One region of the Mogibacterium diversum genome, then DNA from elsewhere that is predicted to be linked to it. Evidence: a T-box and tRNA genes for the amino acid it is inferred to sense, from the RefSeq annotation. Region 1 holds a T-box; the other holds one or more tRNA genes.

Region 1 (7,958 bases):
GCTTCTTAGGTGTAAGCTCATATCCAGTGCCAAAAAGTTTTTCTATATCGCCTTGGCAGAGATGCACGTGTCTGGCGCTAACTTCTACATCTACTTCAACCTGTTTCATATCTAATCTCCAATCTCCAACAAACTATGTGAATGTACATATCTATAGTCATTTATGATGTATAAGGATAACATTTATTGTGACAATCTGCAAAGGATGATATAATATTTGCTACATTTTTATTTGTAGTTACAGAATTTATGCCTTTGGTGTACTGCTTTTTACTGCACACCTTATTATGAATTTATCTGCAGGGGATTAATTTATGAAGAAAAATTATGAAAAGGGTTTCTTTGCTGCACTTGGTTGTGCTGGGCTTTGGGGTATTCTTCCAATTTACTGGAAATCGCTAATTCCAATACCGTCATCTACTATCATTATATATAGGATTCTGATGATTGCAGTAGTATGTATAATTGCTGCGCGTTTTAAGTATTCGTGGAGCAGGATTTTTTCACCGCTAAAGGATTGGCGGACATCACTCAAATTTTTCATAGCAGGGCTTATCGTAACGAGCAACTGGAGCATTTATATCTGGGCGGTTAATTCTGGTCATATAATCCAGACGAGTATTGGATATTATATAGAACCACTCGTAGTATGTATATTTGGGGCCATCTTCTTTAAAGAGAAGCTTACAGTTTACAAATCTACTGCCGTAATACTCGCGGCTGCAAGCGTAATCGTAATCTTGGTTCACTATGGACAGGTCCCAGGGATTGCACTCATCCTGGCTACGACATTTGCAATCTATTCAGCGATAAAAAAGACTGTAGACCAGCCACCTGTTATATCGCTCCTATATGAAACTATTTTTATGGCTCCAATTATGTTATGCGTAATAGTATGGCTTGAACTGCATGGGGCAGGAGCGCTTGGAGTTGGAGAGTCATATCAATACTTCCTGCTACTCCTATGTGGGCTTGCAACAGCCATACCTCTTGGGCTATTCGCCTATGCAGCTCAGAGAACATCTATGTTCGTGCTCGGTTTGACGGAATACCTCAGTCCTACATTGGCGCTTATGCTAGGGATTTTCTTGTATAAGGAACCTGTCGATAAAGTGCTGATTATGGCGTTTGGATTGATTTGGATAGGTCTCATATTCTTTTCATATGGTGAATTTAAGAGTGGTAAGGATAGTAAGAGTAGCGAGGATAGTCAAAACGTCAAAGCGAGTTAGAAGTTATAAAATAGCAATGTAGTAATAAATGTAATATTAAAAAATGTGCCAAGCACTGTGTGAAATTAGGGGGATCACACTCTGTGCTAGGCACATTTTTTATTGAGATTATTTAATTGGTTACAGATTTTTCGAAAATAATTATTAGCCTATAGCTTCTGATCTCCTGCTTTAACCCAGCCAGCTCTCTTGACAGCCTTGTGTAACAGTATTGTTAATATTGCTGGTAGAACTACAGATATTAGGATGAGACCGAGCCAATCCATTGAAGTAATCCCTACTTTTGTTCCTTTTGCTATATCAGCAATCCAGCCTGAATACACACCTAGAGGTCCGACTAGACCACATGTGCCCATGCCGCTTGCTATAGCCGGGCCGTTCATCTTGAGATGGAACACGCAGGTTGCAATAGGACCTGTGATAGCAGATGCAATAGTAGGGGCTATCCATATCCTTGGGTTTCTAACTATGTTGCCCATCTGAAGCATCGATGTTCCAACCCCCTGTGATACGAGGCCACCGACGCCATTATCTTCATACGAAGCAACTGCGAATCCAACCATCTGTGCACAGCAGCCAGCAAGTGCTGCACCGCCGGCGAGTCCTGTTAGACCTAGGGCTGCGCAAATAGCCGCAGAAGATATTGGTAAAGTAAGCGCTATACCTACAACTACAGCGACAATAATTCCCATGAGTAGAGGCTGAAGTTCTGTAGCCCACATGATAATATCGCCCATCTTCATGGCTGCGTTTCCGAGTGCGGGAGCGATTAACCAAGATAAAGCGATTCCTATGCCGATTGTCACACTCGGTGTAACTAGGATATCTACTTTTGTCTCCTTTGAAACAGCTTTTCCGCATTCAGCTGCTATTATCGCTACAAATAGTACTGCGAGTGGTCCGCCAGCACCTCCAAGCGCATTTGAAGCGAAACCGACAGTGATGAGAGAGAATAGAACTAACGGTGGAGCAGCAAGAGCGTATCCGATTGCACATGCCATTGCAGGTCCTCCCATAGCCATCGCAAGACCACCCACAGTGTATTTTATACCACCTATAGTAGCGACAGTCTGCGATAGGGCAGAGATGTGAAGCTGCACTCCGATAGTATTGATGATTGTTCCTATAAGTAGTGAACAAAATAGTCCCTGAGCCATAGCGCCAAGTGCATCAATTCCATATCTCTTTCCGGAGATGATTATATCCTTGCGTTTTAGAAATGAAGAAAAACTAGCCATTTAAAAAGCCTCCTAACTATATACAGGTGTCATGACACCTGTATATACATTAAAAGAGGCTCTGTGAAAAGTCAATATCTAATTAAAGAAAACGCTACATGTTACTTAAAAAATAAACTGTTAGTCCGTTAAAAAATTTTTATCGTTTACTCGAAGAGTATCCCTATTGAGCGGAGTTTATCCTTTATTCGCTCAAGTGCATTCTCATCCCTACACGTGATAGCATGCAAGTGAATCCCGCCTGTGAGAAGTGATAGTGGAGGAGCATTGCTCTCAATTATCTTATCTGCGAACTCCTTTGCATCAAGTCTATTTGCAATGTGCAGGTTGCCGACTAGTTCACCATATATAGGATGTTCAACACTTACATCGAGTAATATGCCACCGCAGTCAACAATCGCATTAAGTTCTTCTAGAATTTTAGATGAATCGTGTTTACAAGCGATTCTATAGACTGGAGTAGTCCCAATTTGAGGGAGCACGTATCCACGAGGGGTCGAACTAATATCATGACCTTCAGCCCTGAGAATAGCGATGTCTCCAACGATAATTTGTCTGCTTACTCCGAACTCTTTTGCAAGAGAGGAAGCGCTTACAGGTGAATCTGTAGACTGCAATTTCTGTATTATGTTGTCTTTGCGCTTCTCTCTCTGCATGACAAATCCTCCGTTACCTTCTCTTGCAAATTTGACTATTTATCTTTCTTTTCTTCTTCGCTGACTTTCTTTTCTCTAATCGCTTTTGTGCGTATCTCCTCGCAGATTGCGTTCACAAATTCACTCAGCGGCTTGCTACCTTCATCTCCTTCGAATCTCGAACGAACTGAAACAGTTTTATTCTCAGCTTCCTGCTGTCCAACGACTAGCATGTAAGGTAGCTTCTCCATCTGGGCTTTTCTAATCTTGTAGCCGATTCTCTCGGAGCTGCTGTCAATTGTAACATCAACGCCATTTCTTCTTAGCTCAGCGAAAATTTCCTCTGCATAATCCTGGTACTTATCTGAGATAGGAAGGATTCTAACCTGCTCTGCGCATAGCCAAGTAGGGAAGTTTCCTGAATACTTTTCAATCAGCCAAGCGAGAGTTCTCTCGTAGCAGCCGAGCGATGTACGGTGGATGATATATGGGCGTTTTTTCTCACCGTTCTTATCGATATAGTACATGTCATATCTCTCAGCAAGGAACATGTCAAGCTGTATAGTGATCATAGTATCTTCTTTGCCATATACATTTTTTGCCTGAATATCGAGCTTAGGTCCGTAGAATGCAGCCTCGCCAGAAGCCTCTGTGTAATCGAGACCGATTTCATCGAGAATCTCACGCATTGCAGATTCAACCTTGTCCCATTCCTCAGCAGTTCCAAGATATTTGCCTGGATTTTCTGGATCCCATTTCGACATTCTGTATGTAACATCGCCGTCTAGACCTAGAGTTGTGAGACAGTACTTAGCGAGTTTAACGCAGTTCTTGAACTCCTCGTCAATCTGCTCAGGGGTACACACGAGGTGACCCTCTGAAATCGTGAACTGACGAACTCTAGTAAGACCGTGCATTTCGCCGGAATCCTCATTACGGAATAGAGTAGAAGTCTCTCCCATTCTGTAAGGTAGATCCCTATAGCTGTGCTGCTTAGCCTTATATACATAATACTGGAATGGGCATGTCATAGGGCGAAGCGCAAATGCATTTGCATCAGCATCGTTTTCGATGAGACTAAGGTCCTCAAGTCCTCTAATCTCGCGAGTAGCATCCTCGGCATTGTTCAGTTCATCGATGTTGTCATATCCGAATACGAACATTCCATCCTTGTAGTGGTACCAGTGGTCTGAAATCTTGTAAAGAGTTGATTTAGCCATCAGCGGTGTTCTCGTTCTCACGTAACCCCATTCGTAATCCTCGAGGTCTTCAATCCAGCGCTGTAGCTTCTGAATCATCTTAGTACCCTTAGGCATAAATAGAGGAAGACCCTGACCGATGATATCTACTGTTGTAAATAGCTCCATCTCACGACCGAGTCTGTTGTGGTCTCTGTTCTTGATATCAGCTAGGTACTCAAGGTATTCTTCGAGATCTGCCTTCTTGTTGAATGCAGTACCGTAGATTCTAGTGAGCATCTTGTTGTGCTCGTCACCTCTCCAGTAAGCGCCAGAGCTAGAAGTTAGCTTAAACGCCTTAATCTGCTTCGTGCTCATCAGATGTGGTCCTGCGCAGAGCTCGATAAAATCTCCCTGCTGATAGAAGGAAATGATTTCGTCCTCTGGTAGGTCCTCGATGAGCTCGACTTTGTATGGCTCATTTCTCTCCTGGAATAGCTTGATGGCTTCATCTCTAGGGAGTGTGAAACGAGTTATCGCATCTCCTCTCTTGATGATTTTCTTCATCTCAGCTTCTATCTTATCTAAATCCTCTCTAGTTAGAGCTGGCATGTCGAAGTCATAGTAAAAACCATTATCGATAGAAGGTCCAATTGTCATCTTGGCATCTGGATATAGATTCTTGACAGCCTCTGCGAGCACGTGTGAACATGTGTGTCTGTACGCATGCTTTCCTGCATCAGAATCAAAAGTGAGAATGTTAACTTCAGCATCATTATCCACAACAGTTCTGAGGTCACAGACCTCTCCATCGACTTCACCAACGCAAGCTGCTCTTGCGAGACCCTCGCTTATGTCTTTTGCGATGTCGATGATTGACATCGGCGAAGCATATTCTTTTTTGCTACCGTCTTTTAGTGTAATAATCATTTTAAGAACTCCTTTCATTAGCGGAAGGAAATTAAAAAATCCCTTCCGACATTCAAATTGTCAGAAGGGACGCATACATTCGTATTCGTGGTTCCACCCATCTTCCGGAGCTTCTGCTCCAGCACTCTTTGAAGCTTTTAACGCGGCTAGGCGGGCAGTATTAGTGCCACTCGGAGGTGGTGTTCAGAACGCTCCGTACTGGAATGATCTCACCATCCATCCCTCTCTCAAAGCCTTAAAGCGAACCTACTGTCCTCGTCATCGTTTTAATAATGAAATATGTTACCACCGCATGTGATAATTGTCAATGATTTTACCGCCTCAATTTGTTATAATTTATAGGAAAGAATTGATATAATTTGTGGACAAAAACGAGAAGTTTTGCTGAAATGGTAGGAGAAATAATGAATCCATACATAAAAGAATATGCTGAACTAGTAAAGGATTACGAAGCGAAGAAGGGTAAGCGAGAGACTGTTCTTGCGTTATACGAGTTTTCGGATAGGCTCAAAGAGGCTGGGGATAAGGATGCCAAGGCAGTTCTTGTAGATGTATACAAAATCCTTTCGCTCATGCAGAGTGCGTATGACTTGATGTCAGAGATTGCAGATAGGACAGATAAGAAGCAGATAAAGAAGCTCGCTTATCTCAAATCGCTAGCAGAAGATGATGGAGACAGGTGGGCAGTGAAAAGACCAAAGACAGCTGCTGAGGAGTCTCTACAGAGAGAAAAAGCTAAGAAGCTTCCAAAATTCCGTTACCATCCAGATCCACTGGCTACTGAAAGCTTTGAAGAAGGTCCGCCAGAGGTATGCCCGTGCTGCGGCAAGGAAAGTATTATCTACTATAGTTCGTTCCCTTACAGCGTTGAAGACGTCGAGCATTTGTGCCCAGAGTGTATTGCTAGTGGAGAGGCTGCAAAGAAATTCGACGCTCAGTTCGTGCAAGATGCCGAATGGGAAGGCGAAGTGGATGTGGCGAAGTCGAAAGAACTATTTGAAAGAACGCCTGGCTACCTGAGCTGGCAAGGCGAGCACTGGCTATCCTGCTGTAATGACTACTGCGCATATCTAGGGACAGTCGGCACAGAGGAACTAGAGGAGATGGGCATCGCAGACGAGGTCCTTGAAGAGTATGAGATGAGGCATGAATACACCGATATAAGGGAGTACCTGTATAAGGATGGGGATCTCTGCGGGTATCTCTTCCGCTGCCTTCACTGCGGAAAATATCACATCTATGTCGATGCGAGCTAATTTGCAAGCGTGAAATGAAACACCTTCTTAGAATAGGAAAGGTGATTTGGAGGGAAGTAATTAATGAAGATATATCAATATTTCTTGATTGGACTAAAGTCGACGTGGAATGACAATTTCTTTAAGACGGTGGCATTTATCGTTGGAACTATCGTTCTTGTCACGATGGTGCGGAAGCTGATTATCGTCAGTAGGAGTGGCGGAAAGTTTTCAGAACCTATGCATATCTCAAATGGAAATTTATATATTCACAGCGGATTTGTTCCGGGCAGTCGTGAGATTCCATTGAAAGATCTCGCTGAGGTTGAGATATATTTTGTGCGTGGAGTACATCTGAACGGTGACAGATATTTTATACAGTTCGTGAGGAAAAAGGGTAGGAGCAAGTCGATTTTCGTCGGAAAAAGCAAGGGTAATGACGAGAGGCTTGCTCAGCTTAAGAAGCAGCTGAAGAAGCATAAGGTTAAGGTTCGTGAAATAAAATAAGTGAGGGGAAAGAGGTGTCTATATTGGAAACTAAGAAGAAGTCTGTTCCGTGGAAAGAAGGAAAAGTTATATCAATTTGCCTTCGAGATGGGATATACATCTTGGCGCAGATGGTAAAATCGCCATACATGGTTTTCTTTAACCTCTTTAGCGAGGATAACTCGTGGGAAGGTGTGACTTTGTCAACTGATAATGTGCTATTCTGTCATGCGGTTACGCGCCAGTGGAAAGCGCACAGCCCCATTGAGCGCATTAAAGGTGTAGAGCCACTTTCGAATTACGAGCTTCCAACCAGATGGATTCATACCGAAGGGCTTGGTCACAGAACTCGAGAAATTCTCGTCGATGGAGTAAAGCGAAGTGTAGTGATTCTCGGTACACGTCTTGCGTTAGTTGAAAGAGATATGGTGGATAATAGTAAGAACAATGCGCCGTGCGGACTCTATCATACGGTGGTTAAACCTGATTTAAAAGAAACAGATTGGCCGATGGTGGAAAATGTAGAAACAATGTCAGTCGAGATGTACCCGGGATTAAATGAGCGGTTGTACTTATGTAGTGTCATGGGAAGAAATGTGAATCCAGAGCTCGAAATATACCTCGGTAGACCGATTCCAGAAGCCTACGGAACATACGTAAAGATACTTTGCGGAGATAAAATACCTGATTACTGTTAATATAAGGGATTAAAATCAATACCTAGCTATATCTCTTGATTCAGTGAGATGAAGAGGAGTATTATACAGAATACAGATTTTTTTGAAGGAAAAGGGTGGACATAATGGGAAATAGAGAAATTAAAGTTAAAGTTAAGATGCCAGTACTCCCCGAGAGATTCGGTGGATACACAGTTACAGCAACTAGATTTGACGACATGTTTTTAAAGCTCTTCGACAAAGAGCCTTACGGAATCAACTCTGAGATAAATCTCGTCACAGGAGATGCGAGAACTAGTGTCGAGGTAGTAAGCGTAGATAGAGGAGAACGCTCGATGAGCGTAAGC
Region 2 (7,958 bases), 520 kb from region 1:
GGTGCTATCAGATTTTGTCCAAAATCCATTAGAATATGACCTAAGTGATATGATGGGTGAAGATGAAATCAAGGATATGGCAGTAGAGGTGAATGCTCTGAGAAAAGAACTGTACGAGCTATCCAAAGCAACCGAAGCTACCATTATATAGAGTGATAAAGAATGGCATTTTGCATATGAAGAAATCGATAAGGGAGCTGCTAAGGGACAACTTAATATGGATATGTTTTTTTAGGGATTGCATTATTATTCGTGGGACAGTTTATTTCAAGCCTCATAGATCCATTTCCCTTACCGAATTATTTTAACAATAATTTTAAAATATTGATGTTAGGTTTTTTGATTGGCTTTGTATTAAACGGATTTTGTGCATTAGTTGCAATTTTACACGGTGATATTAAGCTTACTTTTTACAAGTTTGAAATATTGAACCTAAAACATTCTATTTGGGCTACCAAATAGTGGAACAGTAGCTAAATATTCCGTTTTTATGATGGATATAAATTTCGCGACAAGCAGTTTTGTCTTTGATAAAAACTTTGGCTTGGAAGGGGCAGCACTCTCAATAACACTAATGTTTATAGGGTGTATGATAATGTATATTTATTGCAAGAAAAACAATAAGTTTGTCTTTAGAATGAGCAATTACAGTGACGGAAAAATATTTGAACATGCAAGTTTTGGAGAAGCATTTTTGACGGACAGAGCTCTATATTTTTTCGACTTCATATGACTTTGATTGTATTTTTGAAGTGGGAATGACGGCATCTGAATTTACGGATACCGGTGAGTTTGCAAAATATGATGCCCAGGCAGGAGGATGGGAAGAGATAGACTAATGTAGTTAGGGAATTAAAACCTAAAATCAGGCAAAAGATTAATTTAATAAAAAGCATAAAATAATCTTTACGGAGGATACCTACAATGAAAAATAAAGTAATTATACCAGTGATTTCAATAATAATAATTGTACTCGTACTTTTAGGAATGGCTTTTCTATTGATACATAAATCTATCGCATCAAAGCAGGAGTTCGTCTCATCACCTGATACCATAGAAGTGTACATAAATGAGGGAAATCGGGATGTAATAGTTGAGCCATCAAGTGATGACAAAGTTCATATAACATACTACGGGAACGGAAAGAGTGATGCACCTAGGGATGAATTAGGTCAAGTAGTTTATAAAAGCAAACACGAAAGCTCAATCTTTGGCTTTCTCTTTAACACCTCATCAAAGAAGATTGTCGTAAAGGTTCCCAAAAACATATTAGTACTTAATGTTTTAAACGATAATGGCGATAGCACCATCAAATCAATAAACAATGAAGATTTAGCGATAACAGTGCATAGCGAAAATGGTGATGTGTCTATTGAAGACGTCAAAGTCTATTTAGCTGAAACATATCTAAATAATGGAGATTTTTCAATTAAGGCGGATTTACGCAGTCTAATAGCTGAATCAAAAAACGGAGACATACATGCTAAGCTAAAAGGGGAAGAGTCGGATTATTCTAGGGAGTTTAAGGAAGATAAAAAGTACTACAACGTAAGGTCTGAAAATGGAGATGCAAAAGTCGATTTCTACAAATAGATAAAATAGGAGATATACTATGACAATCAAGGAGTTTGCTCTAGAAAAAACGTTTTAGATAGCACCGTTAGAGCTTGGTGCGATAAAAACCTAATTAGAGGGGCAAAGCTGAATGAAAAGACAGGGCAGTATGATATACCTTCAAGTGCTAAGGCTCCGTATACCCAAAATAGAGCATATAAGGGAGATAAAATTTATATAAGTATTGTGCGAGCAATAATGAATGAATTTGATGTATGCGTCCAGCTTTACAGGATTCACGAGGACGAATTCGAAGGATATATTGACGATTTAGTAGAGGCGGGCATAATTGCAAAGTACATTGCAAAAGATACAGGAATAGAGTATTATAGGCAGACGCTTAAGAGCAGTGAGTTTTCGAAGCTACCGGTAAATAAGATAAAAGCTTTCTTGTTAGAGGCAAAGAAAATAATAAGTGTTAATCTAAGTAAATAGGTATTGCAAACTATAAAATTTAATAATTCAAGTAGAATCACCCAAGGCCAGCCCTTGGGTGGAGTGTGTGAAACTTTTTCTGTAATTAGCCTTCTATGGTAATTATTAGAAGAGTCTCGCCGAAATTGGCTGACTCTGTTGAAAGCCCCAATATAAAATGTCCAGCAGGACATGTCAAGAGCCGCTGAATTTTAGTATCATCTTATCGCCGATGCTATAATATCTGAATTCTTATCTGCCAGCTCTATTCTTCAGCTTCTCGACCTTCTTATCCTTACGTTCCTCTAGCTCAGCGATTTGACCAAGTAAAAAGCTCTCAAAATCGCCTTCAACATCATGCATCTCATAGCCATCGAAAACAACTATCTTGCCTTCTCTATCGAAACAGAATATCTGCTCACCGTCACCTATTACCGAGAAGAACGGGATGCAGTCAGATAGCCCACTTTCATGGAAAGCCCTTGTATTTGCACGTAAGTCTAGGTACTCTGGGACTTCACTTGAGATGCCGTAAACCATGATTCCGCGGCAAAATTCCCAAAATGGTGCAACTTCATACTCCTGTGCCATAGGCCAGATTTCTTCTCTTACTTCCATGTATAGACCACCAAGCGGAGACATCGTAAACTCTTTGAAATCCTCCGGCAGCTTTATATTGAACTCGCTCTCAAAAGCTTCTATATCTTGTTCTGACGGCGTGTCATCTCCACATGCGAAAACCTGATAAGTTTCTTTGTCGTAGCTTCTAAAATAATCGTAAATCTTTTCTATAGACATATTTCACCTCGTTATACTCCCGACAATTTGCCTGGATACTGATTTCACTAATGTATTCATTATACTTTCTGTCACATATTTATTGTAGTGATTCAGTATAAAGAAATCAATAATATCCAAGTTAGTATGCCAGTTATACAAAGTAAGTAACTTAAAAACAGGGGCGCATGCGCCCCTGTCATTAGTTATCTGGTGGTATTCCCTCGTAATCTATGATTACTCGATGATCTCTGTAACTACTCCGGATCCTACTGTTCTTCCACCTTCTCTGATAGCGAAACGTAGTCCCTCTTCGATAGCTACTGGTGTAATCAGTTCGATCTCCATTACTACGTTATCTCCAGGCATGCACATCTCTGTACCCTCTGGTAGCTTTAGATCTCCTGTTACGTCTGTTGTTCTTAGGTAGAACTGTGGTCTGTATCCATTGAAGAATGGTGTGTGTCTTCCACCCTCTTCCTTCTTTAGTACGTATACCTGTCCCTTGAACTTTGTGTGTGGGTGAATTGAGCCTGGCTTCGAGAGTACCTGTCCTCTTTCGATTTCGTCTCTCTGAATTCCTCTTAGTAGTGCTCCGATGTTGTCTCCTGTTTCTGCTGCGTCAAGAGTCTTCTTGAACATCTCTACTCCAGTTACAACTACCTTTCTCTTCTCGTCGCTTAGTCCTACGAGCTCTACTTCGTCTCCTACCTTGAGTGTTCCTCTCTCAACTCTTCCTGTTGCTACTGTTCCACGTCCTGTGATTGAGAATACGTCCTCGATTGGCATTAGGAATGGCTGATCGTTTGCTCTCTGTGGCTCTGGAATGTATGTGTCTACTGCTTCCATTAGCTCACAAATCTTATCTCCCCACTCACCGCTTGGATCCTCTAGTGCCTTTAGTGCAGATCCTCTGATGATTGGTGTGTCATCTCCTGGGAACTCATACTCGTCTAGTAGCTCTCTTACTTCCATCTCTACTAGGTCTAGTAGCTCCTCGTCATCTACCATATCGCACTTGTTCAGGAATACGATGATGTATGGTACGCCTACCTGTCTAGATAGCAGGATGTGCTCTCTTGTCTGAGGCATTGGTCCATCTGTTGCTGCTACTACTAGAATAGCTCCGTCCATCTGAGCTGCTCCTGTAATCATGTTCTTTACATAGTCAGCGTGTCCTGGGCAGTCTACGTGTGCGTAGTGTCTGTTTGGTGTCTCATACTCTACGTGTGCTGAGGAAATCGTGATTCCTCTTGCCTTCTCTTCTGGTGCCTTGTCGATCTGGTCGAATGCTACGTCTGCTCCGAGTCCATATCTGTTGTGAAGAGTCTTTGTGATTGCTGCTGTTAGAGTTGTCTTGCCGTGGTCAACGTGGCCGATTGTACCGATGTTGATATGTGGCTTGGTTCTCTCATACTTCTGCTTTGCCATGATATCCTCCTTAGAATTGTGATTAAATTTAAAATAATTGGAGCTGTTGAGCAGACTCGAACTGCCGAACCTCTTCCTTACCAAGGAAGTGCTCTACCAACTGAGCTACAACAGCACGTATACAAGAATAGTACACGAAATAATACATGCTGTCAATATTGCCTGAGTTATGACAAATCAGCATCTTTTGACACTTTTATTTTATACTATATCACCAACACAAAATGTTACTATTTTAATTAGACTTAGCTGACACACTAAGACTATCACACCAACTAAGTCTCCCTTTTTAAAGTGCCTCTATTATCGTTAATGCTGCATTTAGTTTATCTAGTCCGTGATTTGCTTCAGACAGTTCTCCTACACTATAGCTTTCATCTGATATAACGTCACCTGCACACAAGAAGCTGTACAACTTCCAATTATGGAAGTCGCACACAGACTGCACCCCGGCAACCTCCATTTCAACTGCAATGCACCCTTCTTGCTTTCTGGCATCTACTAATGCTTTTGTTTCTCTATACATCGAGTCAGTTGTCCATATAGCACCTTCGGTATATGGGATATTTGCTTTACAAAAGATATCAGAAACAACTCCTGAACACTTAACTTCTATATAATCTCCTGCTGGACAGTAGTAGAAAGAAAGTCCTTCACCCCTATATGCCTTGCTTGGTACTATGTATTTACCATCAGTTTGCTCAAAATCAAGTGTCCCTGCTGAGCCAAACATGACAAATTTTTCTGCACCTGTTATCCAATTTGCTTCTATTAACTGATGTGATGCTATCGCTGAACCCATCGAGGATTGGTAAAATGCAATTCGTTTTTTGTCGTATTCAAACACATATATAGGTGTGTTTATGTTGCAGGCAATGAGCTGTCCACACTTTACACATTCAAACGCATTTAATATATAGTCATGAATTTCAAATGACAGAACAGGAATGCAGATGTCTGCAAAATCACCTCTTGGTCCATAAAATGATTCAGGTGTGAATATCGCCTCGTTGGACGCATCGTAAAAATCCGCTTTCATGACAGTCACCTATGCTAGTTTTTCAAGCATTTTAATAGCATCATCAACTAGCGAAGGACAGAAACTGAATAGCAGCCCTTCATCAAGTATCTTCGTTAGCCCTTCTTGTGTGCCAATATTATTTCCAAGCAGATCTTCACAGCGAACCTTACCATATTTTTCATTCCATAGAGCAAGAAATTCTGCTCTTTTCTCGTTCATTTCACCTTTTCTTTCATTATCGTCAGGTCCATTATGGCCATATTTTAGCCCTAGCACAATCATTGCCCCCATTACTGCACCACATGTTTCACCAACACCAAGTCCTCCACCAAATGCCGCAGCCATTCGATTTGCCTCCTCTTTGGAGACCCCTATCTTATTTGCAAAATGCTCCACAACAATCTGTCCGCAATCCTGACCTCTACCAAATAGTTCAGCTATATTTCCCTTATCCATCTTATCGCCCCTCCTTACTCTGTCGTACCACCGCAACTAGAACCAGATCCTGCCGTACATGCATAGCAATGTTTGTCAAAGCATATATTTCGAACTTCATAGTCTGAGTCTGCAATATCAAAAATCGTCTGCTTTGTAGATATCTCTATCCCTTCTGCTTGGTTGAAGTCACAATCATAAACTTTGCCATCCCAGCCTACTGAAATCTGATATCTACACATCATATTCTCTAGTGTTTCAGGATTAAACGCATCGTACAGTTTATACATATATCCTTCAAAATTACCCGATTGAACGAGAAATTTCCCAAATCTTCCGATAGGATTGTTAGTTATACAAAACAGATTATTGAACGATATCCCGTACTCTCTTCCCAGCTTTTCCTTATACTCTGTCTCCATAGCTTGCTGATTAGGAGGAAAGAATGCACCGCTCGGGTTATACACCATATTTAGAACGAGATCTGAATCTGTACCATATCCAAGCGCGTTTAGCTTCTTAAGCATCTCAATGGAACCTTCAAAAACAGAGTCTCCACGTTGTTTATTTGTCTTCTTCGCTTTGTAATGCGGAAGTGAAACCACAAGTTCCACCTTGTTGCGTGCATAAAACTCAGGTAAGTCCTCATAGCCTTCTTCAAGCATGATAACCATGCTAGATCTAACGATTACATGATTGCTGATTCGGCAACATTCCTCAACAAACCATCTAAAATTAGGATTCATTTCTGGGGCACCACCAGTGATGTCAATCGTGTCAAATCCCCATTTATTATAAGTCTTTAGACAGGCATCCATAACTTCTTTGCTCATAATCTCAGTGCGGCTTGGCCCAGCCTCAACATGACAATGCTTACATGCAAGATTGCATAATCTGCCAACATTAATCTGAAGCACTTTCATATCATCCGTTTTTTGTACCTTTGGATTTTCAATATTTGCTTGAAAATCTGGCACATTATCTAGTTCTTTAAATCTATCTTTCATACCTATGTATTTCTCCAAGAGCATGAGCTGCAACGCATGTTGCAGCTCATATCAGTAACTGAGTTGCCTATTTCTGCTCTAGCTTTCCAACAACGTTTTTCATCTGCACGCCATGAACCAATGTAATTCCAGCTTTCATAGCCGCTGCAACGTGAACAGCTTCTGTCATTTCTTCTTCGTCTACACCCATCTCAAGAAGTGTCTGTGTGTATGAATCGATGCAGTATGGGCACATCTCAGAATGCGCAACTGCAAGCGCTATAAGCGCCTTTTCCCTAGCAGTAAGCGCACCTTCCGCCATTACTGGTCCATAGTATTTAAGAAATGCATCCCATAGTTCTGGTGCTTCTTCACCAATTGTAGGGAATTTTGCCAAATCATCAGGATTATAATAAGTATTCATTTTACCCTCCTTTGCGCATAAGTGATGCGCTAATTACTATTACTTTTCTTTATTTTTCTCTATGTATACCTGCCTGATGAGGAAAATTATTCCCGACACACCAAACAGGATAAACAGACCTGTTACAAGTAGCTTTGCCCCTCCAGTAAGCATTCCTCCAACGTATGAATATATTATCGTCGCTGGCAACTGCCCTAGTCCTGTTGCTACTATGAACTCTAGAAACGAAATCGACGTCAATCCAGCAGCATAGCTTACGATATCAAAGCTTATAAAAGGTAGCAGCCTGGCAATCAAAATGCTCATTCTTCCGTGCCTCTGAAAGAACTCGTCAATCTGTTCTAATCCTCTTTTGCTAGTAAGTTTCTCAACTGCATCACGCCCTAGTATTCTAGCTATGTAAAAGCATAGCGTCGCCCCCACCATAGCACTTGTCCACGAAAGAATTGCGCCTTTCACCCAACCAAATAGATTTGCATTTGCAAAAGTAATCAGAAATGAAGGTAATGGTGCTGCGATAGACTGCAGTATCATGAGAAGGAACGATATAACTGCGGCGTAAGGACCATATGATTTAACGAAATCCTTCACAACCATAAAATCCCCACTCTTGAACATTTCAAACACTCTATTAATAGTGTTGTGTATACTTGGAACGGCTATGTAGCATATTATGCATATCAATAGTACCGTCAGCAAAACAGCCTTTTTTATTATGTTTTTTCTCTTCTTGCTCACAGTTTCATGTTTTTCTATATTCATGTTATGCCTCAATTAACTCTTCAATTCTATCCAAAAACTCTGGATTGATGTACTGTTCCAGCTTCCGCGCTGTACTTTCATTAGTAATATCTCT

The links. A T-box is a leader RNA that pairs with one kind of tRNA and senses whether it is charged. The one in region 1 lies ahead of thrS (threonine--tRNA ligase), so its partner is inferred to be a tRNA-Thr.
Region 2: it has a tRNA-Thr gene. The T-box ahead of thrS (threonine--tRNA ligase) is inferred to sense a tRNA for this amino acid. The anticodon was not compared.

Annotation. Positions count from the first base shown of each region.
Region 1 covers NZ_CP027228.1:35,395-43,352, forward strand. Annotated here, with positions in the region: gene pduL (phosphate propanoyltransferase) at 1-109, opposite strand, end outside; gene rarD (EamA family transporter RarD) at 315-1,232, shown strand; gene C5Q96_RS00195 (PTS transporter subunit IIC) at 1,382-2,470, opposite strand; gene C5Q96_RS00200 (transcription repressor NadR) at 2,617-3,126, opposite strand; gene thrS (threonine--tRNA ligase) at 3,162-5,213, opposite strand; T-box leader at 5,276-5,484, opposite strand; gene C5Q96_RS00210 (CbrC family protein) at 5,618-6,469, shown strand; gene C5Q96_RS00215 (hypothetical protein) at 6,533-6,955, shown strand; gene C5Q96_RS00220 (hypothetical protein) at 6,979-7,632, shown strand; gene C5Q96_RS00225 (hypothetical protein) at 7,737-7,958, shown strand, end outside.
Region 2 covers NZ_CP027228.1:1,327,113-1,335,070, forward strand. Annotated here, with positions in the region: gene C5Q96_RS06280 (imm68 putative immunity domain-containing protein) at 1-151, shown strand, start outside; gene C5Q96_RS06290 (DUF4097 family beta strand repeat-containing protein) at 925-1,593, shown strand; gene C5Q96_RS06295 (hypothetical protein) at 1,813-2,049, shown strand; gene C5Q96_RS06300 (SMI1/KNR4 family protein) at 2,281-2,826, opposite strand; gene tuf (elongation factor Tu) at 3,043-4,236, opposite strand; tRNA gene C5Q96_RS06310 (tRNA-Thr) at 4,275-4,351, opposite strand; gene C5Q96_RS06315 (nucleoside phosphorylase) at 4,526-5,275, opposite strand; gene C5Q96_RS06320 (C-GCAxxG-C-C family protein) at 5,285-5,713, opposite strand; gene arsS (arsenosugar biosynthesis radical SAM (seleno)protein ArsS) at 5,728-6,699, opposite strand; gene C5Q96_RS06330 (arsenosugar biosynthesis-associated peroxidase-like protein) at 6,767-7,102, opposite strand; gene C5Q96_RS06335 (TVP38/TMEM64 family protein) at 7,142-7,864, opposite strand; gene C5Q96_RS06340 (aminoglycoside phosphotransferase family protein) at 7,866-7,958, opposite strand, start outside.